Regions from separate parts of the Nonomuraea sp. NPDC049152 genome, predicted to be linked through region 1. Evidence: riboswitches for the same ligand, from Rfam matches in the RefSeq annotation. Region 1 holds a riboswitch; each other region holds the start of a gene.
What was found. Region 1 has a riboswitch for cyclic di-AMP ahead of AB0B45_RS06505 (C40 family peptidase). Riboswitches for the same ligand answer to the same signal wherever they lie in the genome.
Positions count from the first base shown of each region.

Region 2: it holds a riboswitch for cyclic di-AMP, as region 1 does, so the genes downstream of both, AB0B45_RS30850 (NlpC/P60 family protein) here and AB0B45_RS06505 (C40 family peptidase) in region 1, are expected to answer to the same signal.
Region 3: it holds a riboswitch for cyclic di-AMP, as region 1 does, so the genes downstream of both, AB0B45_RS07530 (hypothetical protein) here and AB0B45_RS06505 (C40 family peptidase) in region 1, are expected to answer to the same signal.
Region 4: it holds a riboswitch for cyclic di-AMP, as region 1 does, so the genes downstream of both, AB0B45_RS01845 (C40 family peptidase) here and AB0B45_RS06505 (C40 family peptidase) in region 1, are expected to answer to the same signal.

Region 1 is NZ_JBEZDO010000003.1:10,694-17,674, forward strand. Features, by position in the region: gene serA (phosphoglycerate dehydrogenase) at 1-969, shown strand, start outside; gene AB0B45_RS06505 (C40 family peptidase) at 1,650-2,138, opposite strand; cyclic di-AMP (ydaO/yuaA leader) riboswitch at 2,307-2,451, opposite strand; gene AB0B45_RS06510 (3-isopropylmalate dehydrogenase) at 2,552-3,604, shown strand; gene AB0B45_RS06515 (branched-chain amino acid aminotransferase) at 3,813-4,910, shown strand; gene AB0B45_RS06520 (GNAT family protein) at 5,107-5,658, shown strand; gene AB0B45_RS06525 (MOSC N-terminal beta barrel domain-containing protein) at 5,805-6,608, opposite strand; gene AB0B45_RS06530 (dienelactone hydrolase family protein) at 6,703-6,981, opposite strand, start outside.
Region 2 is NZ_JBEZDO010000019.1:131,747-138,727, forward strand. Features, by position in the region: gene AB0B45_RS30825 (ATP-dependent Clp protease ATP-binding subunit) at 1-1,094, opposite strand, end outside; gene AB0B45_RS30830 (Lsr2 family protein) at 1,408-1,740, opposite strand; gene AB0B45_RS30835 (RDD family protein) at 2,131-2,628, opposite strand; gene AB0B45_RS30840 (RDD family protein) at 2,726-4,093, opposite strand; gene AB0B45_RS30845 (amino-acid N-acetyltransferase) at 4,180-4,749, opposite strand; cyclic di-AMP (ydaO/yuaA leader) riboswitch at 5,024-5,171, shown strand; gene AB0B45_RS30850 (NlpC/P60 family protein) at 5,177-6,220, shown strand; gene AB0B45_RS30855 (LuxR C-terminal-related transcriptional regulator) at 6,295-6,510, opposite strand; gene AB0B45_RS30860 (helix-turn-helix domain-containing protein) at 6,722-6,981, opposite strand, start outside.
Region 3 is NZ_JBEZDO010000003.1:205,297-212,277, reverse strand. Features, by position in the region: gene AB0B45_RS07535 (alpha/beta fold hydrolase) at 1-1,044, opposite strand, end outside; gene AB0B45_RS07530 (hypothetical protein) at 1,086-1,955, opposite strand; cyclic di-AMP (ydaO/yuaA leader) riboswitch at 2,114-2,248, opposite strand; gene AB0B45_RS07525 (hypothetical protein) at 2,567-2,938, opposite strand; gene AB0B45_RS07520 (roadblock/LC7 domain-containing protein) at 2,963-3,334, opposite strand; gene AB0B45_RS07515 (hypothetical protein) at 3,364-4,173, opposite strand; gene AB0B45_RS07510 (roadblock/LC7 domain-containing protein) at 4,175-4,549, opposite strand; gene AB0B45_RS07505 (DUF5302 domain-containing protein) at 4,828-5,031, opposite strand; gene AB0B45_RS07500 (DUF1707 domain-containing protein) at 5,110-5,709, shown strand; tRNA gene AB0B45_RS07495 (tRNA-Lys) at 5,862-5,935, opposite strand; gene AB0B45_RS07490 (class F sortase) at 5,987-6,981, opposite strand, start outside.
Region 4 is NZ_JBEZDO010000001.1:386,227-393,207, forward strand. Features, by position in the region: gene AB0B45_RS01835 (M48 family metallopeptidase) at 1-598, opposite strand, end outside; gene AB0B45_RS01840 (hypothetical protein) at 595-1,410, opposite strand; gene AB0B45_RS01845 (C40 family peptidase) at 1,481-2,038, opposite strand; cyclic di-AMP (ydaO/yuaA leader) riboswitch at 2,061-2,203, opposite strand; gene AB0B45_RS01850 (LysR family transcriptional regulator) at 2,525-3,430, shown strand; gene AB0B45_RS01855 (NlpC/P60 family protein) at 3,394-4,344, opposite strand; gene AB0B45_RS01860 (NYN domain-containing protein) at 4,452-5,729, opposite strand; gene AB0B45_RS01865 (phosphotransferase family protein) at 5,898-6,926, shown strand; gene AB0B45_RS01870 (response regulator transcription factor) at 6,921-6,981, opposite strand, start outside.

The DNA.
Region 1 (6,981 bases):
GAGACCGTCGGTCTCATCGGCGACAAGGAGCTGCACGAGGTCAAGCCGTCGGTGCGGATCATCAACGTGGCCCGCGGCGGCATCGTCGATGAGGCCGCGCTCTACTCCGCGATCAAGGAGGGCCGCGTGGCGGGCGCGGGCCTCGACGTGTTCGCCAAGGAGCCCTGCACCGACAGCCCGCTGTTCGAGCTGGACCAGGTCGTCGCCACGCCGCACCTCGGCGCCTCCACCCACGAGGCGCAGGAGAAGGCGGGCACCCAGGTGGCTCGCAGCGTCAAGCTCGCCCTCGCGGGCGAGTTCGTGCCCGACGCGGTCAACGTCCAGGGCGGCGCCGTCGCCGAGGAGGTCAAGCCCGGCCTGCCGCTGGCCGAGAAGCTGGGCCGCGTCTTCACCGCGCTCGCCGGTGAGACCGCCACCAAGCTCGACGTCGAGGTGCGTGGCGAGATCGCGGCGCAGGACGTGCGGGTGCTGGAGCTGGCCGCGCTCAAGGGCGTCTTCATCGACATCGTCGAGGACGCGGTCACCTACGTCAACGCGCCGCTGCTGGCCAAGGAGCGCGGGCTGACCGTCGAACTGGTCACCAGCTCGGAGAGCCCCGACTGGCGCAACGTCGTCACCGTCCGCGGCGTGCTGGCCGACGGCCGGACCGTCTCGGTGTCGGGCACGCTCTCGGGGCCGCGCCAGGTCACCAAGATCGTCGAGGTCAACGGCTACGAGATGGAGATCGAGCCGACCGACCACCTGGCCTTCTTCACCTACACCGACCGGCCCGGCATCGTCGGCGTCGTGGGTCACCTGCTGGGCGAGAAGGGCATCAACATCGCCTCGATGCAGGTGGCGCGGGACGTCAAGGGCGGCAAGGCGCTGATCGCGCTGACCGTCGACTCGGCGATCCCGGCTGACGTGATGGACCAGATCGTGGCCGAGATCGGCGCCGACAGCGGGCGCTCGGTGGACCTCACCGACTGACCGTCTCGTTTCCCCTCTCCGGAACGCCTTCCCGCCCTGGTGCGGGAGGGCGTTCCTGTTTCCACCACCGCAATGGACGTCTCAAATAGTGAGATATTCGGACGTCCTACGAGACAGCCTGGACCGTGCCAGGTACTTTGGAATGGATGAGCTGGGTACTCGTACTTATTACCAGCCGCGACGGGGCCTGTTAGGGCAGGTCGGCGACCCGTCGCGGTGAGCGGCGTTGCGTCGGCCTTAAGCCCCCTTCGTCCGGTCCGTGATCCGGACCGCACGAGATCAGGCCCGGTCGGATTCGCGACCGGGATCCGACGTCCGAATCCATTCGCGTCCGCGAAACGAGATGAGTCACGTGTACGACATGTATCCATGGAACCGCGCCGAAGATCATGACGACGAGGCGGCGGAGGCCGTTCAGATCGCGCTGGATCGCAGGGACAACGGCGGCTCCCCCTCCCCCCGCTGAACGGGACCACCCGGTGGAGTTCCCCCTGCTCCACCGGGGCGAACCCACTCCCACTCCTTCTCCGGGCACGCATCGGCCAGGGACTCCCGCGAGGCTGGGATCCCGCTCCCACTCCTTCTCCGGGCACGCATCAGCCCGGGAACCCCGGGAGACCGTCGTCCCCTGGGATTCCCGGGCTGATGCGCGACTCCGTCGGCCTCGGGGTGATCGGAGCCTAGAGGGTGGCCCGCATTGACGCGGGGGCCGCCTCGGTCTTCGCCTCGATCAGTTCCTTCGCCTGCGCCACGCCCTTCGGGTCAGGCCGCACCGCGCCGACGAATGCCTGTCGCCGCCACGGGCTGAGCTTCTCCTCCTTCACCACGTCGCCGCTGTGCGGCGCGTGCACCATGTAGCCGTCCTTGGAGATCATCCCGACGTGCCCGAGATTGCTGAAGAAGACCAGATCGCCGGGCTGCAGGTTCTTCCACTTGATCTTCTTGTCGAATGCCTGGTACTGGTCGCGGGCCACGCGGGGAAGCTCGATCCCCGCCTTCTCGTAGGCCTTCATCATCAGCCCCGAGCAGTCGTAGCCGCTGGGGCTGGTGCCGCCCCACACGTACGGCGTGCCCCGCTTGGACATCGCGAACTTCAGCGCGATCTGCCATGCGGGCTTGGGCATCTGCTTGAGCTGGGCCTTCTTGATGTCCGCTCCGGTGAGGGTCACCGTACGAGCGGGGTCGCCCTCGACGGGCTGGTTCTGGCCAGGTTGGACCGGCTGGCTCTTGAGGGTCTCGACCTGGATGGGGGTGGCCGACGCGGGGGAGGCGGCGGCGGCTGATCCTGCGGCGAGGAGGCCGCCGAGAACGGCAGCCGTGACGATGCGAGACAGGGGAATGTCCTTCCACGGGGCCGACCGGGTTAGCTGACGGGCTCGGGCGTGGAAGCCGCCCTACGGCATGGGGGTGCCGATTCGCCCCAAGGGGGAATGGGTCCCCGGCTCCGTGCGACCATCGCAGCGGATTAGGCTGGCAGGGACTCTAACGAAAGGGTCAAAAGACCGCAAACCCGACAAAACGACGTGTCCGGGAAATGAGATGCGGTGTTCGACAGTCGAGACGACCCGGTAAGGTACCGGCCATGGAGTCGCGCAACATTCGTCTGGCCGTCATTCCCGGTGACGGGATCGGCACCGAGGTCGTCGCCGAAGGGCTCAAGGTCCTGGAAGCGGTCGGCGCCAAGATCGAGACCACCCACTACGATCTGGGCGCCACCCGCTACAACGCCACCGGTGAGACCCTCACCGAGGAAACCCTGCAGGAGCTGCGCGGTTACGACGCCATCCTGCTCGGCGCGATCGGCGACCCGAGCGTCCCCCCGGGGATCCTCGAGCGTGACCTGCTGCTCCGACTCCGCTTCGAGCTCGACCACTACGTCAACCTGCGCCCGGTGAAGCTCTTCCCCGGCGTGGAGACCCCGCTGGCCGACACCCGCGCTGAAGACATCGACATGATCGTCGTCCGCGAGGGCACCGAGAGCCTCTACGCCGGCGCCGGCGGCGTCCTGCGTCGCGGCACCCCGCACGAGATCGCCACCCAGGAGTCGCTCAACACCGCCTTCGGCGTCGAGCGCGTGGTCCGCTACGCCTTCGCCAAGGCCGCCGAGCGCCCCCGCAAGAAGCTCACGCTGGTCCACAAGACCAACGTGCTCACCTACGCGGGCGACCTCTGGATGCGCACCCTCAACCGGGTGGCCGCGGACTTCCCCGACGTCACGACCGACTACCAGCACGTCGACGCGGCCTCGATGTTCTTCGTCAGCCAGCCGGAGCGCTTCGACGTGATCGTCACCGACAACCTGTTCGGCGACATCATCACCGACATCGGCGCCGCCATCGCCGGCGGCATCGGGCTGGCCGCCAGCGGCAACATCAACCCCGACAGGACCGCGCCCAGCATGTTCGAGCCTGTCCACGGCAGCGCCCCCGACATCGCGGGTCAGGGCAAGGCCGACCCGACCGCCACCATCCTGTCCGTCGCCATGATGCTCGACCACCTCGGCCTGACCGAGGAGGCGGCCCGCGTCGAGCAGGCCGTCGCCGACGACATCGTGGATCGCCTGGCCGGGTGGGCCGGCCGTACGACGCACGAGATCGGTGACGACATCACCGCACGAGTAGCCGGCGGCGCCTGACCGCCTGCCACTCAGCACCATAGGCGGCCTGGCGCCCTTCGGCCGGGTCCTAACTGTCCGGGATCCGGCGAGAGCGTAGCCGCCTGGATACCACAATCAACGCCTGGCGGCTCGCGAGATCGCCAGGCGTTTGCTGTAAGTTCCCGTTACCCGGTCCAGCGCAAAATGGACTCAGGGCAAATCTCGCGAAAAGAGAAGGATTTCCGTCATGACCACCGCTCAGAAGCTCAGCTTCGATGTGCAGCTCTCCGACCACGCTCGCACTGCGGCGGAGCGTGAGCAGGTACTGGCGAGCCCGGGGTTCGGGCAGACCTTCACCGATCACATGATCTCGATCGACTACACCGAGGGCAGAGGCTGGCATGACGCGCGGCTCATGCCGTACGGGCCGCTCGTCCTGGACCCGGCGACCTCCGTCTTCCACTACGCGCAGGAGCTGTTCGAGGGACTCAAGGCGTACCGCCAGGCCAACGGATCGATCGCCACGTTCAGGCCCTACTCGAACGCCAGCCGCTTCAACGCCTCCTGCCTCCGCATGGCCATGCCCGAGCTGCCCGAGGAAACCTTCGTCGAGTCCCTCGACCTGCTCATCCAGACCGACCGCGACTGGGTGCCCACCACCGAGGGACACAGTCTCTACCTGCGGCCCTTCATCATCGCGACGCAGGTCGGGCTGGGCGTCAACTACCCGTCCAAGACCTACAAGTACATGGTCATCGCCTCACCGGCCGCCTCCTACTTCACCGGCGGCGTCAAGCCGGTGTCGGTGTGGCTCTCCACCGAGTACACCCGCGCCGCCCCCGGCGGCACCGGCGCGGCCAAGTGCGGCGGCAACTACGCCGGCGCCTTCGTCGCCCAGCGCGAGGCCGTCGAGCAGGGCTGCGACCAGGTGGTCTGGCTCGACTCCAACGAGCACAGGTACGTCGAGGAGATGGGCGGGATGAACCTGTTCTTCGTCTTCGGCGACAAGCTGTTCACGCCCGCGCTGACCGGCACGCTGCTGCCCGGCATCACCCGCGACTCCATCCTGTCCCTGGCCGCCGACCTGGGGTTGGAGGCCGAGGAGGGGCGCATCTCGATCGAGGAGTGGCAGGCCGGGTGCGAGTCCGGCGAGCTCAGTGAGGTGTTCGCGTGCGGCACGGCGGCGGTGGTGACGCCGGTCGGGTCGGTGAAGGGCACCGACCGCTCCTGGACGGTCGGCGACGGCACGCCTGGCCCTTTGACGTTGAAGGTGCGTGAGGAACTGCTGGGCATCCAGTACGGCACGCGCCCCGACACCCACCACTGGATCCACAAGCTCTCCTGATCCCCCGGGGCAACGGTCCTTCGCGCGGGTGATTCACGCTCGAGGCGCCGGAGCCCCGACTCACGCGGCCCTCACCCCGCTCGGCCGTTCTCCCAGGACGCCGGAGCCCCGGCCCTGCAGATGGTCGTCGCCTCGCTCGGCCGTTCCCGGCCGTGCGAGGATCCAGACACCGTGATGGCCACTGTGAAGGATGACGATGTTCGCGATTTCCCTGGGCGATGGAGCTGAACTGCGGCCGTTGGAGCCCTGGCAGGCCGAGGAGTTCCTCGCCCACATGGACCGCGGCCGCGAGTACATCGGCCGGTACGTCGGGCTCCCCGACGCCACGGCCGACCTCGAATCGGCGCGGCGCTGGCTCCAGTCGTACGCCGACAAGGCGGCCGCCGACACCGGCCGTCTCTACGGCATCTGGCTCGACGGGCTCCTGGTCGGCGGCGTTCTGTTCAGGGTCTTCGACGCAGGTGCGGGCAACTGCGAGGCCGGTTGCTGGCTGGAACCGGCCGCCGCCGGGCGCGGTCTGGTCACCCGCGCGGCACGCGTCATCATCGACTGGGCGGTCCTGGAACGCGGAATGCACCGTGTGGAGTGGCTGGTGGCCTCGGAGAACACGCCGAGCATCAACGTGGCCAAGCGGCTCGGCATGAGCCGCGACGGAGTCCTGCGTGAGGACAACCTCTACCGGGGCGCACGGCAGGACACCGAGATCTGGTCGGTCCTCGCACCCGAGTGGCGTTCGTCGAGGGACTGACCTCCACCGTGACACGACCGTCGGCTCGCCGAGATCGAGCCGCGTGGGTCGGCGGGATGGGTTTCTCGGCCGTGCGAACCGGGTGCCGTGCGGCGCCCCGCTGGGGGGTCCTCCCCAGGGGGAGCCGCTCGGGTCGAGTAGGTGGATCAGGGGTCGCAGACGATCACTTCGTCGCCCACGGCCAGTTTGCCGGGGCGGATGACGGAGAGCTTGGTGCCGAACGCGATCCCGCCCTCGGCCACCCTGCGGTAGGTGGCGAGCGTGCGCAGCGGCTCGGGACCCGCCTTCGTCCCTGCGCGCTGGTCGACCATGGTGACGGCGCACCTGATGGCCAGCTTGGCGAAGCCCAGTTCGGCGTTTCCGATGCGCACGCGGCGGATCCGGTCCTCCTGGTGGGGTTCGTCCCATCCGTCGATCACGATGTTGGGCCGGAAACGTGACATCGGAAGGGGAGAAGTGCTCAGCCGCCGGTTGAGTTCGTCCAGCGAAGCCTGAGAGATGGCGTGAACGGGGCTGCTATCGGCGTATCCGGAGGTTCCGGGTGTCTGGCCGTCGGTCACCCTGTCGTGTTCGGGCGGCACTCTCATGAGCCTGCTGGGTACGGCGAGCACGGCCGAGAGCCACGCGGCGGCGCGCTCTCCCTGGTCGATGCCCCGGTAAGGGGTGCCGAACAGGGTCACGTCCTGGCGGGCGGCGTCGAGGTCGACGTCGAGGCGCAGGTCGGCGGTGCCGGGCGCGCTGAGCGTGAGTGCTGAGCCGTCGGCGTCGACGGCGGCGCGGATGACGGCGAGCCGCGGGTCGCGGCGCTGGCTGCGGAACCTGCCTGACGCGTCGGTGACCATGAAACTGCGGTCGTGTTCGATTCCGGCGCCGGTCAGGAGCGCCTCACTGGCGGGCACGCCCGCGCAGCCTTTGATCGGGTACGAGATCAGCCTGCCGACCGTTGCCATGAAGATGCCCCATTTCTGTCATGTACGCGCCGGAAGGCTACGGCGGGCCCTCCTCTCGAGGCCAGAGAAAGCCCGATTATCTGACAGAGATTCGTCATATTTGTGAGCCTCGATGCGCGGCGAAGAAGCCGAGCACCCGACGCCAGGAGTCGGCGCAGGCCGCCGCGAAGTCCTGAGCGCCGAGCTCGAAGAAGCTGTGCGGCGCGCCCGGGTAGGTGACGAACTCGTGCGGGCACCCGGCTGCCGTCAGCGCCTCGTCGAAGCCGTCGACCGTGGTGGACGGGATGCCGTCGTCCGCGCCTCCCCAGAGGGCCAGGATCGGCGCGGTCAGTTCGGGCGCGAGCTGCGTGGGCCCAGGCGTGCCGTTGATCGG
Region 2 (6,981 bases), on a different contig from region 1:
TGCGCCTCGTAGCGGTCGCGCAGACCCTTGAGGATCTCGATCGTGTGGCTGAGCGAAGGCTCGGCCACCTGGATCGGCTGGAAACGGCGCTCCAGCGCGGCGTCCTTCTCGAGGTACTTGCGGTACTCGTCAAGAGTGGTGGCGCCGATGGTCTGCAGCTCGCCGCGGGCCAGCATCGGCTTCAGGATGCTGGCGGCGTCGATCGCGCCCTCCGCCGCGCCCGCACCCACGAGCGTGTGGAGCTCGTCGATGAACAGGATGATGTCGCCACGGGTGCGGATCTCCTTGAGCACCTTCTTCAAGCGCTCTTCGAAGTCACCGCGGTAGCGGGATCCAGCCACCAGCGCGCCGAGGTCAAGCGTGTAGAGCTGCTTGTCCTTCAGCGTCTCGGGGACCTCGCCCTTGACGATCTTCTGCGACAGGCCCTCGACGACGGCGGTCTTGCCGACGCCGGGCTCGCCGATGAGAACGGGGTTGTTCTTGGTCCTCCTGGAGAGGACCTGCATGACCCGCTCGATCTCCTTCTCACGGCCGATGACCGGATCCAGCTTGCCCTCGCGGGCCGCCTGGGTCAGGTTGCGGCCGAACTGGTCGAGCACCAGGGAGGTGGAAGGCGCGGACTCCTGCGGGCCGCCCGCGGCGGCCGGCTCCTTGCCCTGGTAGCCGTGGAGCAGCTGGATGACCTGCTGCCGGACACGGTTGAGATCGGCTCCAAGCTTGACCAGCACCTGGGCTGCCACACCCTCACCCTCGCGGATGAGCCCGAGCAGGATGTGCTCGGTGCCGATGTAGTTGTGACCCAGCTGCAAAGCCTCACGGAGCGACAGCTCAAGAACCTTCTTGGCCCGCGGGGTGAACGGAATGTGCCCCGACGGAGCCGATTGGCCCTGGCCGATGATCTCCTCGACCTGCTGACGCACACCCTCAAGGCTGATGCCGAGGCTCTCCAGAGCCTTGGCGGCTACGCCCTCACCTTCATGGATCAAACCAAGAAGAATGTGCTCAGTGCCGATGTAGTTGTGGTTGAGCATCCTGGCCTCTTCTTGGGCCAGGACGACAACCCGCCTTGCTCGGTCGGTGAACCTCTCGAACATCTCGTCGCTCCTCACAGAGCGGTCAGTCAGGCCGGTAAATCCGGTCCCGTCCTCCCGCATGCTAGCCCTGGCTCGGCGAACCATGCCTCTTGCCGCTGACACGCTCTATAGCAGAGACGTTCCCCGAGAGCAGGGCGTTCACCCTCCATCCAACTACCTACTGGGGGTGCTGTGTTCCCGATACGCCGCAAGCGAACGACGTTTAGCGCGCGGGCCATCGCCCGCACGACACGCCCGGGTTTTCACGGGCAAACACGATCATGCGCTTATGGCGATCTCCGGGGTTCTAGGCGATCGGCATAAGCGCATGATGTCAGTGCGCTGCTTCGTACTTCTCCACGATCGCGGAGGAGATGCGCCCGCGCTCGCTGACCTGGAGGCCGTGGGCCTTCGCCCACTGCCGAATCTCGGAGCTCTTCTCACGGCTCATCGAACGTGCGCCTCCGCGCACCCGGCGACGGGCGGCAACGGCGCCCGACTTGCGAGCGGACGAGACGAAAGGCGTCAGCGCGTCCCTCAGCTTCTTGGCGTTAACGTCGCTGAGGTCAATCTCATAGGACGCTCCGTCAATGGCGAAGCTGACCGTCTCATTGGCCTCGCCCCCATCGAGGTCATCGATGAGAATCTCCTGGATCTGCTTGGCCATCTACGGAATCCTTTCCCGGAGCATTGTTTCATTCGCCTGCCAAACATATACCCGAAAAGGCGACGAGACAATTCAGCGCTTCGCGGATTCTCTGACAACTCAGCCAGATCCGGTTCCCGGCGGACCCGTCCTGTTTGGACGGCGCCCGGCGGCTCATTCCGCCCCACTCCGCCTCATGGGGTTTGTGGGAGACGCGCCCTTTATGCACGAGCCGCCCGGCGACGGGGCGCGGGACGGCTGTTGTCGACTCTCCGCCCCGACGATAGCGCCCCCAAAGACGGCGACCACCAGGCGGGGTGTCCCACCTAGCCTAATGCCAGTCTCTCCAGAGTTCTTACCCGATCGCCCGGAAAATCCTGAAAAATCGGTTCCTGGCGGTAGATGCACACTTCAGTGAGGGTCTTTGATCACCAAGGAACCCGCCCACCTGTCATGCAACCCCCGTTGCAAGGGCTTGTCGATCAAGATAGACAGCCCGACGGCGAACACGAGGATTCCCACGACGACATTGGCGCCAGGAATCTCCAGGAGGGCGATGGGCCCCGGATAGAGGATCGCGCGTTTCGACAGATCCACCAGCGACAGCCGCCGCCCCGGAGCGGGCGCCAGGCTTATCTTCATGATCACCTTCCCGAAGGTGCGGCGGTGCCGGTAATGCGCCTGGCAGTCATAGCCCGCATAAGCCAGCCCGATGACGAGCCAGGCCAACAACCCCGGCAGCCAGTCGCCATACACCGCGAGAAGGCCTACAGTCCGCAACAAACCCCAGGCCGCGATGAACAGGATGTAATAGAAGACCCCGATGACGAGGGCCTCAATGCTTCGCGCGACGAGCCGTTCCCACCAATCAGCCGGTACGGCCCGCACTCCCGCCGGCGGCGCGACCATAAGGCCCATTCTGTACGCCCGCCGACCGCGATTACAGGGCCTAGGACACGAAAACGGGAGCCGGCCTCATGCCGACCCCCGTTTTACAGGTATCGCCTTACTTGATCTTCACGACGACGGTGTTCGCCACCTTGTCGGCGAAGGTCTGCTGCAACGGCTTGTCCCAGAGCTGGGAGGCGGCGTTGACGCCCATCGCGGCGAACGCGAGAAGCCCGCCGAACCACGGCACCAGGTTGAGAATGGCACCGCCCCAGGTGATGGCCGCCCGCTTGATCGCGGCGTCGCTGGATAGGCCGCCGGGGCCCACGGTTCCACCGACCGGGACGATCTTGATGCCCATGACCATCTTGCCCAGAGTCTGTCCCTTGGACTTGGTCAGCAGGAACTCGTAGCCCACGTAGAACAGTGTTGCGATGACGGCGAGGATCGCCGTGAGCACGCCCGCGCTCAGGCCGCTCGTCGCACCGGTGTTGATGTCGTAACTGGCGAACAGGACCGCGAAGAGGATCGCGCTCATGATGAACCAGAAGATCCCGAAGATCACGCCGTCGACGATGCGGGCGACCAGACGCTGCCACCACTCGGCGAGCGGGGCGGGCGCGCCCGGCGGCTGCACTCCGGCCGGAGCCCCGTACGGCTGGCCGTAGCCGGGCTGCCCGTAGGCGGGCTGCTGCTGCTGGCCGTAGCCGGGCTGGGCGTAGGGCTGCTGCTGGCCGTAGGGCGACTGCTGGCCGTAGCCGGGCTGCGACTGGCCCTGCTGACCGTAGCCCTGCTGGGGCTGCTGACCGTAACCGGGCTGCTGGCCGTAGGAGGGCTGCTGCTGGCCATAGCCAGGCTGCTGACCGGACGCGGGCTGGCCGTAGCCGGGCTGCTGGCCATAGCCGGGCTGACCGTACTCCGGCTGCTGGCCGGAGCCGGATTGACCGTACTCCGGCGGCTGGCCCGAGGAGGCCTGCTGGCCGTACCCCTGCTGCTGACCGTAGTCCGGCTGGCCGTAGCCGGGCTGCTGGCTGGAGGAGGGCTGCTGCTGGCCGTAGCCGGGCTGCTGGCCGTAGGAGGGCTGCTGCTGTCCGTAGCCGGGCTGCTGGCCGTAGTCCGGCTGCCCGTAGGAGGGCTGCTGCCCCGAGGAGGAGGGCTGCTGGCCATAGGGAGGCTGCTGCTGGCCGTAGCCGGGCTGCTGGCCCGAGGACGCGGCCTGCTGGCCGTAGCCCTGCTGCTGACCGTAGCCGGGCTGGCTGTAGCCCTGCTGGCCGTACCCCTGCTGCTGCTGGCCGTAGCCCTGCTGCTGACCGTAGTCGGGCTGCTGCGCCTGTGACGGCTGACCGTAGCCGCCGCCGTCCTGGCGGTAGCCGACGATCGTCACGTCAGGATCGGGCTGCTCGCCCGGGCGTCCTGCGTTCTGCTGACCGTATCCGGAATTCTCATCAGGTTGATCCTGCGGATACGGCGGCTGTCCGGTGCTCACCGTGTCACCTCGCTTCGATGGCGCATGTGGCACATGTCAGGACACATGCTTGCTGTTGCCCAACGTATCGACATGAGTATCAACAATCACCTTTCCTCTTGGTCAACGCCATAGTCAACTGCTTCCAGATGGAGCAGCATCCTGGTGTTGCCAAGGGTGTTGGGCTTGACGTGCTCGAGGTCGAGAAACTCGGCCACACCCTCGTCGTAGGAGGCCAGCAACTCGGCGTAGACCTCGGGCGATACCGGAGTTCCCTGGATCGGGACGAAGCCATGCCGGGTGAAGAAGTCGACCTCGAACGTCAGGCAGAAGACCCTCCGAAGCCCCAGGTCGCGGGCCGTTCTCACCAGCGCGGTAACAATACGGTGACCGATACCTGAACCTTTGACCGCGGGGTCCACGGCGACCGTGCGAATTTCGGCGAGATCCTCCCAGAGCACGTGGAGCGCGCCGCAGCCGACGACCTGGCCGCCGCGCTCGGCGACCCAGAACTCCTGGACATCCTCGTACAGCGTGACCGTGGCTTTTTCCAGCAGCTTTCGGCCCGCTCCCGCGTAGATGTCGACCAGGCGCCTGATCGACCTGACGTCCGGCGTGCGGGCTCGCCGTACGACGATCTCGGTGTCCTGCATTGCGCGCTCGACGACCTGCTCCATGGCCCTTCAGCGTACCTAGCCCGTTTCGGCCCATCCTTAACTGCCGTCACATGGCGCTCTGTAGCGAGGCGAGCACAGTCCGCATCTCTGCACGACAAGCCCGACAAACCATCGTGAATCTCAGTAAAGGCTTTGCAACCTCCTGGTCGATCGGCCTTTTGTGTGATCTGCCCGTGATCCTTCGGATGCGCTTCCTCTACTGGATTGGCAGTTCTGGTTGAGCACGAACCTTGCTTGCACTAGTGTCCACCGACGATGTCCCCCACGCGCCAGGCGTGGAGACACGCCTAATCCCCCACACGGGGAGCCGGGGACCCGCCGGCGGCCACCAGCCGTCAAGGGGTGAGTCCGAGCTCGCGCTCGGTAGGGCTGCTCCGGCCCGAACCCGTCAGCTAACCCGGTCGGCGACTACGAGAGGAGCTGGTTGGTGAAGCGCAGGCGCATCCGCGAGGGGAAGTCCGCGGGCGAGCACGCCCGCCCCCACGAACCGGGTTCCTACAGGAAACGGTTCGCGATCGTGGGCGCCGCGATGGCCGTGCTGGCCCTCACCACGCCTCTGGGCTCGGCCACTGCCGATCCCAAGCCGTCGCTCAAGGAGCTCTCCAAGCGCGTCGAGAAGCTCCACAACGACATCGAGACGCTCACCGAGCAGTACAACGGCCAGCGCGAGAAGCTCAAGAGCGTCAAGAAGTCCGCGGACAACGCCAAGAAGATCCTGGCCACCAGCGAGGCCGACCTGGCCGCCAAGCGGGCGCGGGCCACCCTCCTGGCCGAGAGCACCTACATGTCCGGCGGCCTCACCGACGGGCTCGCCTTCGCCAACTCGGCCGACCCTGACGCCTTCCTCGACGCCGCCGCCACCTCCTTCGCCCTCAACCAGCAGCAGGGCCAGGAGGTCAAGGCGCTCGCCGATTCCATCGCCGCCGCCGAGAAGGCCAAGGCGACGGCCAAGACGCGGCTGGCCGAGGTCCAGAAGCTCGTCGACGACCTCGGCGGCAAGCGCGACAAGATCACCTCGATGGTGGCCAAGGTCGAGAGCAGCCTGTTCAAGAGGGCGATCGGCGAGGCCGGCCGGCCGGGCACCCGCGCCACCAGGGTCAACCTGCCGATCATCGGCAGCGGCAAGGCGGCGGAGGCCGCGCGGTGGGCGCTGACGCAGCAGCTCAAGCCGTACGTGTGGGGTGCCGAGGGTCCAGGCTCCTACGACTGCTCGGGGCTGGTCATGGCCGCCTACCAGCGCGTCGGCATCAGCCTGCCGCACTACACCGGCGACCAGTGGACGGCCGGCACCCACATCACGCGCGAGCAGCTGCGCCCCGGCGACCTGGTCTTCTTCTACAGCGACCTGCATCACGTGGGCATCTACCTCGGCGGCGGGATGATGGTGCACGCGCCCCAGACCGGCGACGTCGTCCGGATCGCCGCGATCGGCAACAGGCCGTTCGCGGGAGCCGTCCGCATCGCCGACTAGACGGGACCGTCCGCAGCCGACTGGGCGGGACCCGTCCACACCACCGACCCGGCCGCGCCGCCGATCAGCGTCGGCTAGATGAGTCTTCGGCGCGCCGCCCAGGCCACCGCCTCGATCGCCGTGGCCACGCCGATCCTGTCGCAGATGACGCGCAGGCGACGACGGACCGTGCGGCCGCTGATCTCCAGCGTCCTGCCCACGCGGTCGACCGTGACGCCCTTGGCCAACTCCGCGAGGAGTTCCAGGTCATCCTGGCTCAGCACGACTCCGTCGTCGGTGAGCACATCCATCGGGAGCCCTCCCACCAACAGCACAACCCTGCGACGTCTCGGCCCGAGCAAGCCGCTCGTCTCGCAGACGGTAAACGCATACGGGAAAGGTCGTCAAGGTCGATTCGCTCGACGCTTGACGGCGGCTATTGACTTGATCGTTTCTATATGAAGAACTCGGATGGCGCGTGGTGCGCAGAACGATCCACAACCGCCTTACAGGAAACTGTCCTTATCCGGAATTTCGCCCTGATTGTTCGCCGTCCAGTTGGGCGTCATAGCGTTCGCGGGCGAGCTCGACGTCCTCGATGTGACTCTCGGCCCATTCCTTGATCGCTGCCATGAGTGGCAACAGGCTCGTTCCGAGTGGTGTGAGGCGATAATCGACCCGCACGGGCACCGACGCGGTCACCGTTCTGGAGACCAGACCGTCCCTTTCCAGCCCGCGAAGTGTCTGGGTCAGCATCTTCTGACTCACGCCCGCCACCATCC
Region 3 (6,981 bases), 190 kb from region 1:
GCGACGCCGCTCCAACTGGCCAGGCGGCTGGACAGGACGGCGTACACGGTGCTGCTGGCCGTACGGGAGCTGGCGGCGGCCGATCTCCTGGTCAAGCCCAGGCGAGCGCCGGGGCTGCCCAAGCGCGTCGCCAGGCCCCCCGGCACCGAGGTGCGGCACGAGCCGGCCGACCTCAGTCTGCTGCGGCGACTGAAGAGCGCTCTTGAAGATCTGTGATCGCGTCCATGATCTGCTCCCATAGCGGGCGGGGCAGGTCGTGCCCATGCCGGGGAAGGTGAGCAGGCGCGCGCCGGGGATCGCGGCGGCCGTGGCCCTGCCGCCGGAGACCTGCACCAGCGCGTCGGCCTCGCCGTGGACGACCAGCGTGGGCACCCGCAGCCGCGTCAACTCCTCGGTACGGTCGCCCGAGGCCAGGACGGCGGCCAGCTGCCTGGTGGTTCCCGCGGGATCGTAACCGCGGTCGTATGCCAGCCCCGTGAGCTTCGCGACGCGCTCGCGGTCGAGCTCGTAGCCGGGCGAGCCGATCACCGACCAGACCTCGAGGGCCCGCTCGATCGCGGTCTGCCTGTCGGGCGCGGGAGGGGAGAACAGCGCGGCCATCGCCTCGGGGGTGGGCGGGCCCGCCTCGGGGCTCGGCGTCGACATGATGGAGGTGAGCGTGAGCACCCTGTCGGGATGCGCGATGGCGAGCGCCTGGGCGATCATGCCGCCCATCGAGACGCCCAGCACGTGGGCCGCGGGCCAGCCGAGCGCGTCCATCAGGCCGGCCGCGTCGTCGGCCATGTCGCTCAGCAGGTACGGCGCCGCCGAGCCTGGGGCGAGGGAGGGGACCCCCGCCTCCGGGAAGTGGGTGGAGAGCCCCACGTCGCGGTTGTCGAATCTGACAACGTGGTGGCCCCTCTCTGCGAGCAGTTCGCAGAACTCGTCGTCCCAGTGGACCAGCTGGGAGCCGAGCCCCATGATCAGCAGGAGGGGCCTGTCACGGGGGATGCCGAAGGTGTCGTAGGAGATCTCGATACCGTTGGCGTGCGCCATGAGCGTCATGCGAAACAGAATTCCATTCTGTTTCGGGTGACGGCAAGAGGCTAGCGGGAGATGACCTTGCGCAGGTGGCCGCGGCCCAGGTAGCCGACGCCGCCGACGATCGCCAGACCGCCGATGAGGGCGAGAGCCGTTCCGGTGTGGCCGTCCTCGTCCTTGGTCACGGTACGGGCGGCCGTGGTGGTGGCGCCCGAGTCGTACGAGGCGGGCTCGACGGACGCGCCGCCCTGCGCCTCTTCCGACTTCTCCGCTTCCGCGACCTTCAGCGCGGCGACCTTCTTGGCCTCGGCCTTCTTGGCCTCCTCGGCCTCCTCGGCCTTCTTCTTCTTCGCCAGGGCGAGAAGGTCGACCGGCGGCTTGGCCGGGTTCGTGTCCTTGCGGCTCCACGCGCCGGTGGAGAAGGCGACGGGCTGGTTCTTCTTGCCCGGGCCGTTGCCCCATTTGGTGACGACGTACTGGACCTTGATGTGGCCCTCGCCGCCGATGCCGTCCACGCCCAGCGTGTCGGAGTTGAACCTGCCGCCGGTGAGCTCGGCGAAGGTCTTGGCATCGAGGTCGAGCATGATGCCGTTGTTCGAGGGGTTGCCGGGACCGCGGTCGCCGACGAAGAACGGGGCCTTCTTGCCCTTGTAGAGGACGTAGCCCTCGGTCATGAGGGGCCAGCTCGGGCTGGCGACCAGACCCTTGCGCATCGGGATACCGCTCGCGGGCAGGCCGGTGTCTCCGGCGCGGCCGGAGGCGTCATCCCAGTAGTAGGAGGCGGTGGTGGCCCCCTGAAGGAGGGCGCGCTGCTGGGTGACCTGGGAGATGTCGGGCCCCGTCGGCTCGGCGAAAGCGGCGGCGGCGCCGGAACCGACGGTGAGAGCGGTGGTAGCGAGCAGGGCGGAAACGCGCATGCCGAAGCGGCGGGTCATGAAAGTCCTTTGTGCGGGGGAAATGGGCAGTCCGCGCTCAAATGAAGATCAGGCAAAGGCGTAGCCGGGCATGGGCCTGACAGTCGCTACGCAGAGGGAGCGCGAAGAAGCGGGGGAAGAAAGCGCCGCTCAGTTCAGGGGGTGATAGTGCACGAGTGTGGTCCTCTCCATCTCGCCTACCGGGTTAGCTGACGGGTTCGGGCGTGGAGATGCCCTACCGGCACAGAGCCGGATTCACCCCAATGAGATGGGTCCCCGGTTCCCGCGTTCGCGGGATTCGGCGCCAACCAGCCTGCTCTCCCTTGTGAAGAGCACGGTCACCGGTCGGTCACGTAATGGACTCTATGGGCAAAACACCCCAAAGGCAAAAGCAAGCCCATGAATCGGAAAGAAGATCTACCCTTTATCGTCATGAATCGACAGGCGCAGAAGACACGAAAACCCCTGCGAATCAACGGGTTTCGTGGGGTTCAGCGCAGTAATTCGATCAGTAGACAAGAATCTTGAATGAGTCATGGTAGAACGCCGGAATCGTCACGGCGCGAGGGGGCGCGCCCAGGTCCCACGGCACGCCCCGTGTCCGCCGCGCCGCGGACACGGGGCGCGGTCCGTCAGACTTCGAGCTTCTCCTCGATCGAGCGCATCTGGTGCCGCGCCATCGCGAGGTTGGCCCTGCCGCGGTCCAGGGCGAGGTAAAGGAACAGTCCCTTGCCGCCCCTGCCGGTCATCGGCCTGATGATGTGGTACTGCCCCGTCAGCGTGATGAGGATGTCCTCGATGACGTCCTTGAGGCCGAGGGAGTCCATCGTGCGCATCTTGGCCTTGACGACCTCGGTGTTGCCCGCGGCCGCCACCTGCAGGTCCAGGTCCTTGGAGCCGCCCAGGGCGCCCAGCGCCATGCCGCTGCCGTAGTCGACCACGACGGCGCCGAGAGCACCGTCGATCGCCATCATCTCCTTGAGGGAGACGTCCATGCTGGCCATGCGTTTCCTCCGTGTGGATGTGAGTCACTTTCGCGATGCGATGGCGGCGACGCTCGCCGCCGTCTTGCGACCCTCCAGCCGCAGCAGCCCGAGATTGGTACCCGGGTCAGCCAGGACCGTGAGGACGATCGTGGGGCCGGCCGCGTAGAAGGCGGCGAAGCCCGCGGTGCCCGAGATGAGGGTTTCCTCCAGGGCGCCCTTGCCCGCTATGACGGCCATGCGTTTGCTGAGCGCGAGCAGCGCGGCAGAGAGCGCCGCCGTCTGCTCGACGTTGCCGCCCGTCAGGTCGCTGGCGATGGTCAGCCCGTCCACGCTGCAGGCGATGCTCCCGCTCACGTCGGGTGTGCGTTCACGCAGGAGGACCATCTCTCTCAGCACCTCGTCCCGCAGCTCCATCGGTGGCCTCCTTCTGAGTGAGGGGAACCTCACGACAGCTCCTCCAGCGCCTTCTTCAGCCGGATCAGCAGGTTGATGTCGGTCGGGTCCGCGGTCACCACGGGCCCGAGCGGCAGGGTCGGAGCGTCGAGGTTGGGGCGCGGCCCCGGCTCCTCGGTCCGGCCGAGCCGCCTGGGCAGTGGCGGCGGCGCCGTACCCTCCGGGCGCGCGAGCAGGCCCGCCGCCGCCAGCCGCCGTACGGCCACCAGCGTCGAGTAGCCGGGCCTGCCGAGCTTCATGGCCAGCTCCAGCGGGGTGGTCGCGCGGTCGGCGTGGACGAGGATCTCCCACTGCAGGTCGTTCAGCACGACGCGGTGGCCCGGCAGCCGCCTGACCGGCGCCACAGGCGCGGTGTCCACCTCGGCCGACGGCCAGATCCCCGCCAACTGAGCCCTCCTCCGCCCGCACTCGCGGACGATCTCCTCGACCTCGAAGTACCAGTGGGAGCCCAGCCAGTGCCGCTCGCCCGGCCGGAACTTGGGCCTGCTTCCCGTGACGGGCAGCAGGAAGTAGGCCGCGTCGAGCACCGCGCCGAGCACGCAGTGCTGTAGCTCGCCCTTGGTGACCATGCCGTCCTCGACCAGGCGCGCGCCGCCGCCCTCGCGCTGGGCCCTGCGCAGGGCCGGGGCCGAGACCCTGCCACTGGCGATCAGCACGTCCTCGGCCCTCGGCGTGTCGACGCACTCCATGTAGGTGACCCGTCCGGCGTCCATGAAGATCGTGCCGGCCCGCCCCACCCGCAGGGCGCCCGTCGAGCGTTCTCTCGCCAGCCCGGCGAGCAGCGTGTCCAGTGCGGGCATGTCACTTGGCCAACTGTCCTGAGATGGCCTGCAGGCGGTAGCGCGCCAGGGCGAGGTTGGCCCGCTCCCTGTCCAGCCGCACGTACAGGACCAGCGGCCCCTCGAACGGCGTCACCAGGTGGCGCACCAGATGGTGACCCTTGTCGGTGGTGATGAGCATCTCGTCGAGGCGGATCGTTCCGTCCGGCGAGGTCTGGGCGAGCCCGTCCGTCGTGTGGCGCAGCGCCTCGCTCAGCGCCGCCGCCGAGCGTTCGACGTCGATGCCCTCGCCCCCGCTCGCGGCCACCGCCATGCCGCTGGTGTGGTCGACCACCATCGCGTCGAGGGCGCCAGGTATGGCCATGACCTCGGCCAGGCAGTCATCGAGTCCCAGCACGAAACCTCCCTCACCGTCGCGCTGACCGGGACAGCGTAGGAGGAGGCCGTGTCATCTTAAGAAGGGACGAGACCACGGTTATGGATATTTATAGCTAGAGGAGCGAAAAAGCCCATCAGAGTGGCAAGGCTATTCCGCCGGGCGGCCATTGAGAATGTTTTTCATATTCTATGGCCGCAGCGCGTCACCGCAGTTCGGCGTAATGGTGAATCGTTTCAGTCAGGCCAAAAAGAGCGGGAGGGCACGGCATTGCCGTACCCTCCCGGGAAGCCGAGGCGTCAGCCGCCGCTCTTACGGCGGAAGGTTCGCTTGCTCGAGGCCGGACCGTGGGCGCCGTGGATTTTCGAGGGATCCTTTCCCTTACCGCCCGCGACCGAGTCTGCGTGCGCGTTGTTCTTGCGCTCCAGCGCCTCGCGGAACTTCCGCTTCAGCTCATCCTCGGCAGCCTCGGTGGGCTCGGGTTCCGCCGGTGTTTCAGCCATCAGGACCTCCTGGTCTTGGGGACAGTGACAGCTTCGCACGAGCTCACGGGCCACGCGAAACCGGTCTAGGCTTTACCCATGACCCCCCTGCCCGACCGCGACCCGCGCGAGATGCGCGCCGCAGACCTCGACCGTGAGCGCACCGCCGAGATCCTCCGTACCGCCGCGGGAGACGGGCGGCTGGGGATGGAGGAGTTCCACGAGCGCCTCGACCAGGTCTACACCGCCAAGACCTACGCTGAGCTCGACCTCCTCACCCACGACCTGCCCACCCCCTCCCACTCCCCCTCGCCCTCGCCCTCGTCCTTGCCCTCGACGACCTCGGGCGAGGAGAGCGGCGTCGCGATCGCCGTCATGGGCGGGTTCAAGCGGACCGGCATCTGGCGGGCGCCGCGCCGGCTGACCACCGTCGCGTTCTGGGGCGGCGGGAAGATCGACCTGCGTGACGCGGTGCTGAACGGCGGAGAGATCACGATCAGGGCGTTCGCCGTGATGGGCGGGGTCGAGATCGTCGTGCCCGAGGACGCCGACGTCAACGTGACGGGCATCGGGATCATGGGCGGCTTCGACCACGCCGCCAGCGGCGCGGGAGCGCCGGGCGCCCCGCGGATCAGGGTCACCGGGTTCTCGTTCTGGGGCGGCATCGACGTGAGGCGCAAGCGCCGCAAGCGCGACTAGCCGCGACCGCTCCTTCATCCCGCCGCTCGTCTTGTCCGGGCCGTCCTTTGGTGGACGGCCGCGCAGATCCGTGCGCCTCCGAACATTTCTTCCGGCATTTCCCCGAAACAGCGAAAGCCCAGGCCGGTGAACCGGCCTGGGCTTTCGATATGTGCGCCGCCAGGGACTCGAACCCCGGACCCGCTGATTAAGAGTCAGCTGCTCTAACCAACTGAGCTAGCGGCGCCCGCGGGAAGAAATATACCCGGCTTCGCGACGCAGGTCGAATCAGCGGCAATCAGGCCCACTCGCCCCTGTTGAGGAGCCTGGCGAAGACCACCGTGTTGTCGACGTAATGCCTGGTGGTGGTGTTGAACGCGCCCGCACAGGTGATCAGTCGAAGGGCCGGGTAGCCGGGGTCGCCGTACACCTTGGCGGCGGGGAAGTCGTCCTTCGGGTAGGTGGCGATCTTGGTGACGACGAAGCGCAGCCGCTCTCCGTCCTTGCGGGTCACATAGATCCGCTGACCGGGGCGCAGCTCGCTGAGCTTGTAGAAGATGGCGGGGCCCGTGGTGTTGTCGTAGTGCCCGAGCAGGATGGCCGCACCCGGCTCTCCGGGCTTGGGACCGCCCTCGAACCAGCCGACCTTCCCCGACGCGCTGAGCGGCGGGGCGGCGATCCTGCCCTCCTCCGTGCCGACCCGCATGACGCCGGCGCCGATGTCCAGGCTGGGAATCTGGATGGTCGCGGGAGGGACGTTGGCAGCCTTGGCCTGGCGCTCCGCGGCGGTCTCCTGGCGAGCGTCCCTGAGATCCGCGACGCGGGCGGGCCTGTCGGGCCTGTACAGGTTGACGCGATCGGCCCAGGAAGTGTCGTCCCGTCCGGACTTGTCCAGGTCCGCGCGACCGGGCCTCGGGGTCTCGACGCGAACAGGCCTCACGGACTTGTCCAGGTCCGCGCGACCCGGCCTGGCGGGCTCGTCCGCGTCCTCCCGACCCGGCCTGGCAGGCCTGTCCTCGTCTTCACGATCCAGCCTGACGAGCCGGTCCGCGTCCACACGATCCAGCCTGACGAGCCTGTCCGCGTCCACACGATCCAGCCTGACGAGCCGGTCCGCGTCCACACGATCCAGCCTTGGGATCGCCGCGCGAACAGGTCTGGATGGCCTGTCCGTCGCGGCGTGACCCGGCCCGGGAATCTCGCGCCTGGCGGGCTTGTCGGTATCGGCGCGACCCGGCCTCGGGGCCTCGGCCCGAACAGACCTGGCGGGCTTGTCCGTCCCCACCCGCCCCG
Region 4 (6,981 bases), on a different contig from region 1:
CGTTGAAGAGCGGCTCGAAGACGATGGGATAGATGAACGAGGCGCCCACCGTCAGCACGAACGCGCCGACGGCCGCGGGCACCCACCAGCTCTTGAAGCGCCTGGCCAGACCGACGATCACCAGCACGATGACGGACAGCAGCGCCACGCGCACGCCGATGCCCTTCAGTCTGTCGCCCGTCCAGCTCCCCCAGTTCTGGGTGGAGAGCCCGAAGGCGCGCAGCTCGGTCTCGTACCAGACGCCGAGCGGCCAGCGCAGCAGCTCGACGACGGCGGTCAGCACGACGACGCCGAGGATGACCCGCAGCCACCACGGCCCCCTGAGGCTGCCGAGCAGGCGCTCGCCGAGGGGCGTGGCCACGAGCAGCCCCGCGAACACGATGGTCAGCCCGAGCGACAGGTAGGCGGGCGCGCTGGTGGCCGCGTCGAAGGCGCGGGAACGGGCGATCTGGGCGGCGGTGAAGTCCCGTGCGGGATCGGGTGGTACGGAGGGACCGTCCCGCATGAGGTCCCATGGCGTGGTGAGCGCCACGACCGCGAGGATCGCCACTCCGAGCACCACCAGCGCGATGCCCGCCCGCCGGTCCAGCCACCTCATCGGTTTCCCCCCACGTCGGTCAGCTCGTTCCGGACATACTCCCGCCAGTGCGCGGCGAGCGTGCGGACCGACAGGCCCAGTGGCTCCAGCGCCTGGCCGAGATCCTTTCCGGCAGCCCGATAGTAGAGGTCGACGAGCGCCTGCCTGCCGTACCTGGTGGCGATCAGGCGGCAGGCCAGCCACGCCTCCTGGTAGACCTGTGCGAGCCGTGGCGAGCCCGGCGCGAAGTCGGCGTCGGCGGGCAGCGAGGAGGGGAGCCGGCCCGCGCGTGCCTCGGCCGTCAGCTCCGCCGCCGCGACCGGCGTGCCGAGCCCGGAGCGCAGGTAGCCGACGTAGTCGGCGAAGCCCTCCCGCAGCCACACCGGCCGGCCTTCGGCTCCGGCGGCCACGTGGGTGAGCTCGTGGGTGAGGACGACGTCGCGGCCGACAGGCGTCAGCCGCGCGAAGGCGCCGGGCAGGACGATCACGCGGCCCGCCGAGGCCAGCGCGGCGAGACCTTCCACGGGTCCCGTGCCCGCGAGCGCGGCCGCCTCCGCGGTGGTCGAGGGCATCAACACCAGCGGCCGTACGGCACGCCGCAGGACGGTGGAGACGGTGAGTGCCGCCGTGTCGGCCCTGGAGGCGAGGTCGCGGAGGAGGGCGGCCTCGGCGTGGTGGCCGACGACGAGCGAGCGCTTGCCGTACGCCACGGTGACGCCCGACTCCCACAGTCCTCTGGCCGCGGGCGGCAGCCACCGCCCCGCCGACCCCGCCACCGTGCAGATCACCGGGCAGGCCAGCGCGGCCGCCAGCAGCGTTCTGCGGGTCACCACGGCTGCGATGCTAGCCCGGACAGGCCAGAGCCCCGTCCGAGGGGGGATGGACGGGGCTCTGGACGTCCGGCTAGGCGCCGGGGCGAACCGCGCCGGCGAAGGAGGCCTTGCGCCAGCCGTTGAGCTTCTCGATCCGCACGGTCTTGCCTGTGCTCGGCGAGTGGATCATCCGGCCGTGGCCGACGAACATGCCCACGTGGCCCTTCCCGCGAAAGAACATCAGGTCACCTGGCTTGAGGTTGCTCCACGTGACCTTCTTCTTGATGCGTGCGTACTGGCTGTACGTCACGCGCGGGATCTTGATGCCGGCCTTGGCCCAGGCGTACTGGACCAGTCCTGAGCAGTCGAAGGCGCCCGGTCCCGTGCCGCCGAAGCGGTAGGGGTCGCCGAGCTGCCTTCTCGCCATGGTGACGGCCTTGGTGGCCTTCACCCTCTGCCGAGCGGTTCTGGTCTGCCGCTTCGCCTTGGACGTCGACGCCGCGGCCGTCTTCACGGCGCTCACCGTTCTCACGGCGGTCACCGCCTTCACGGTCACGGTCGCCTGTGCCGTGGGTGCGTGGAGGACGACTCCTCCCATCGCCGCCACGACGCCGCTCAGGGCAAGGCAGGACAGACGGGTTTTCTTCAAGGGGGTAGACAGAACGTCTCCTTGGGACTTCCACGAATGCCTACCGGGTTAGCTGACGGGTTCGGGCGTGGAAGTCGCCCTTCCGGCCTTCAGGCCGGATTCACCCCAGGAACGTGGTTCCCCGGCTCCGTGCTCCATGCCGCACGGACTCGGCAGGTCGACCGCGCACGCCTGTCTGGGGGCTCGGCGCGGCGACCAGCGGATCTTTATGCGTGCACACCGGCCACATCGGGGCCGGTGGACGTTGCCTGCGCCATGGCTTGGTCGCCGCGAAGCGAGAAGGTACCCGGATGCCCAACGGCAGGCAAAGCCGGAGTAAAGATGTCAAGATCACTAACCCATACTTGTCAGAACAGGATCCGCTGCTCCACGAAGTGTTTCGTTATTCGAATGTGACCCTACTCACACTTGCATAAATGCCGACTTGTCAGGTCCCATCTGTCACTTCAGTCACACCCGTAACATCAGCGAAAAGAGGGCCTTCGCATGCTTGATGGGTGGGCGTTGCGCGTCCTGCTGGAGGTCGGACGGCGCGGCTCGTTCTCGGGAGCGGCCGAGGCCCTGTCAATGACCCAGCCCGCCGTCTCGAGGCAGATCGCCACGCTCGAACGCCGCGTCGGCGTCACGCTCTTCCACCGCCGTCCCAGAGGCGTCCAGCCGACCGAGGCGGGCCTGGCGGCCCTCGAGCAGGCCGAGGCCGTGCTCAACGGGATGAGCCTGTTCGAGACCAGGTTGCGGGCCTTCACCACGGCGGAGGCAGGCAGCGTCAGGGTCGCCGCCTTCCCCAGCGCGGCCACCTGGTTCGTGCCCGAGAGCTTCCGCCGCTTCGCCGCGGCGCGCCCAGCCGTCGAGCTCTCCCTCACCGTCGGCGGCGAGGGCCTGCTGGAGGGCACGATCGACGTCGCCCTGCGCACCTCGTGGGATCGCGCGCCCGAGCCGGGGCTCGAGGTGCTCGACCTGTTCGAGGACGAGCTGCTGGTCGCCCTGCCCGCCGGGCATCCGCTGGCGGCGGCCGAGCGCGTACGGCTGGCCGACCTGGCCGCCGAGCCATGGGTCGACGGCACCCACCCCGACTGCCTGGGCCCGATCGCGGAGCTGGCGGCCGCGATGGGCGGCGCGCCGAGGGTCAACCACCTGTGCGACGACTGGAACGGCCGTCAGGGCCTGGTGGCGGCAGGCGTCGGCGTGATGCTCTACCCGTCGATCGCGGGCAGGGCCGTACGCGCCGACATCAGGCTGGTGGAGCCGTCGCCGCGGCTGCCCGCCAGGCGGATCAGCGCGGTCTTCCTGCCTTCGCCGGGCCGCCCGCCCGCAGTGAGCGCCTACCTGGGGGTGCTGCGCGAGTTGAGCGAGAACTACGGGCGGATGGCGCCGACGAGCCGCCCGCCGTAGGAGGACATCGGGACGACCTTCACGACGTCACCCGTCTGGGGCGCGTGCACGATCTTGCCGCCGCCCGCGTAGATGCCCACGTGTCCGAGACCGGAGCTGAAGATGAGGTCGCCGGGCTGCAACGAGTCGAGGGAGACCCTGCGCTTGGCGCCCCACGCCCACTGCTCCCAGGTCGTGCGCGGCAGCGACACGCCGCCTGCCCGCCACGAGGCCTGCGTCAGGCCCGAGCAGTCCCAGCCGCCGGGTCCCGTCCCGCCGTACTGGTACGGCTTGCCGATCTGCGCGTAGGCGAAGCTGAGCACGGAGGCGGCGTTGCCTGAGGCGGAGCCGGTGTACTTGAGGCCGGTGCTGTTCGGGTTGCCCACCTTGTAGGCGCCGAGCTTGCGCAGCAGCTTCTCCTGCTCCTTGACCAGTTCGAGGATCTTGTCCTTCTCCGACTTGACGTCGTCGCGCAGCTTGTCCGCCTCGGTGAGCGCGCCCTGGGCCTGCTCCTTGTCGGCCTTGAGCTGGCGGTTCTCCTCGTCGAAGGCGGCGAGGGTCTGCGCCCGCTCGGCCGTCATCTGGTCCATGAGCGCCATGCCACCGAGGGTCGCCGTGGGGTCGGCGTCGCTCAGCATCGAGGTCCACGAGATTATGTCGGCGCCCTGGTAGGCGTTGACCGCCATGCCGACGACCTCGGCCCGCAGGCCCGCCACCTTGGCCAGCTTGCTCTTGTATCTGTTGTTGAGGCCGGTGAAGCTCTTCTTGGCCTTCTTGTACTTCTCCGTGGCCGTGTTGTACCTGTCGACGACCTTGTCGGCCTTGTCGTTGAGCTTCTCGAGCTTGGCCTTCGCCTGCGCGATCGTTGGTTTGGGATCGGCGACCGCGCCGTCCAGAGGCAGAAGAAGAGCCCCTATCGCGAGACCCGCAGCCACCGGTATCCGGCCAAACCTCACAGCGACACGCCTCCCAGTGATCACGCCTGGGGCGAAATAGTACAGAAGCGTTGCCTACGAGCTCAAAATGTCGCCCAATTCGTGACCTAGGCTCGGCCAAGTCGGCGCAGGAGCAGCGCCGACTGCACGGGCCGCGCGCCCATCCTGCGTACCGACTCGGCCACCTCGCGGTCGGAGGAGACCACCGCGATCGCCCTGCCCTGCGGCTCGGCCCTGACGAGCTGGCGGATCAGGTCGTCGGCGATCTCGCCGGGCGCGCTGAACATCACCCGCACGCCGCGCGGCGCCACGACCTGCACGGGCGCGTTGAGCTCCGCGCCGTCGAAGACCACGGTCACCTCGACCCTGGTCTGGGCGACCAGGCCGCCGAGGCCGGTCATCAGCCGGTTGCGCTGGTCGGCGAGGGTGAGCGTGCCGTACCCGGTCTTGGTCACGTTGTAGCCGTCGATGATCAGGTGGACCTGCGGCAGCGCCAGCAGCTGGTCGAGCAGCTGCGGGTCGTCGTCGGCCAGCGCTCTGGCGGGCACTCCCCGCACGGTGGGCGCGCCGGGGGCGACGGCGGCGACCGAGTCGGCGGGCCTGCTGATCGTGGTGGGCAGCGCCAGCTCCCTGCGCAGCCCGGCCGAGGCGTCCTGGAGCGCGTCGAGCAGCACCCTGATCCTGGCGTCCTCGATGCTGCGGCCCTCGCGAGCGGCCCTGCGCGAGGCTTCGAGCTGCCGCTCGACGTCGGCCAGGCGCTCCTTCATCCGCCGCAGCTCCGACTCCCCCGCGCTGCCGGCCGTGGACGCGGCCAGCTTGGCCTCCTCCGCGACCTGGACCATGTCGGCGGCGTGCCGGTCGGCGGCCTTGAGCCGCTCCCTGGCGTCGTGGAGCTTTCGGCGCAGGTCGGAGTTCTCGGCCCTGGCGGCCTTGAGCTGCTCGCGCAGCCTCTCGCTCTCTTCCTTGGCCGCGGTCTTCTGGGCGGCCAGTTGCTCGCGCAGCCGCGTGACCGTCGCCTCCTGGGCCGAGCCTTCGGCCGCCACGGCCGACTGCTCCAGGTCGGCGCGGGCCATCTCCACCATTTCCGCCCACCCGGGCGGCCTGGTCAGATAGGCTGCGGCCGCTACAAGCACGGGGTCAGCGGCGGGCGGCACGTTGCCCTCGGCCAGCGAGGCGACCAGCTCGGGCCAGCCCTTCTCGATCGACTCGGCGACGGCCTCGCGGAACTTCTTGTCGTTCTCCAGCTGGGCGGCGATGGGGGCGCTGCCGAGTTTGGCGCGTTTGCGCGGGTCGAACTTCGCGATACCGCGGAGCGGTGTCGGTACGGCGGTGGCGGGCATCGTGCCGAGCAGCTGCGCCGCCAGATCCACCACATTGAGCCGCACCTGCTCAGGAAGTGGACGAGACAGGCCTTCACCGGCTGAGCTCATCCCACTGCCTCTCAACTGACCCTTCGCGATTGTCCTACTCACCAAGAGTAAGGCTGTCACGCACATGTCCGTGTCGTGACTCACATATGGACAAGCGCTTGGTTGGAGATGTACGACAGGTGCGTGACCGAGCAGATGCGCACCTCCACCAGGGACCTGGATGACCTGCGCGAGCGGCTGAGCGCCTGGCTGGGGGACGACGTGTCGCAGCTGTCGCGCCCCTCCGCCAACGGGATGTCCAGCGAGACCCTCTTCTTCACCGCGGGAACGACCAGGTGCGTGGCCCGCCTCGCGCCGGCTCGGGAGGCGGTGCCCGTCTTCCCCACCTACGACCTCGGCACCCAGTTCGAGGTGATGCGGCTGGCCAGGGAGAGGGCGGGAGTGCTCGCGCCGAGGACGCTGCGGTTCGAGCCGTCGGCAGAGCCGCTCGGCACACCCTTCTTCGTGATGGAGCGGGAGGAGGGCGAGGTACCGCCCGACGTCCCGCCGTACACCTTCGAGGGCTGGCTGCGGGAGGCCGAGCCCCCCGACCGGCGGCGGCTGCAGGACGCCACAGTCGCGGTCGCCGCCAGGCTGCACGGCGCGGAGTTCAGCGACGCCGAGCTCGCGCCCCTCGGCCGGCGCGGGCTGCGGGCCCACGTCGACGCGCAGCGCGCCTACTACGAGTGGATGCGCGGCCCGAGCCGCATCCCGCTGCTGGAGCGGGCCTTCGACTGGCTGGAGGAGCACTGGCCGGACGAGCCCGGCCCTGACGTGCTGACCTGGGGCGACGCCAGGATCGGGAATGTGATGTACCGCGACTTCACCCCCGTGGCGGTCCTCGACTGGGAGATGGCGGCGGTGGGCCCCCGCGAGCTCGACCTGGCCTGGATGATCTTCCTGCACCGGTTCTTCCAGGACCTCGCCGAGGTCTTCGAACTGCCGGGACTGCCCGACTTCATGCGCCGCGCCGACGTCTGCGCCACCTACCGCGACCTGTCCGGCCACACGCCGGAGAACATGGACTTCCACGAGGTGTACGCCGCGCTCAGGCACGGGATCGTCATGGCCCGCGTCTGGCAGCGCCGCATCCACTTCGGCGAGCAGCCCATGCCCGACGATCCCGACGACCTCGTGCTGCACCGCGCCCTGCTGGAACGGATGCTGTCATGACTCCGAGTCGTGGACCAGCAGCGCGATCTGCACCCTGTTGTTGAGGCCCAGCTTG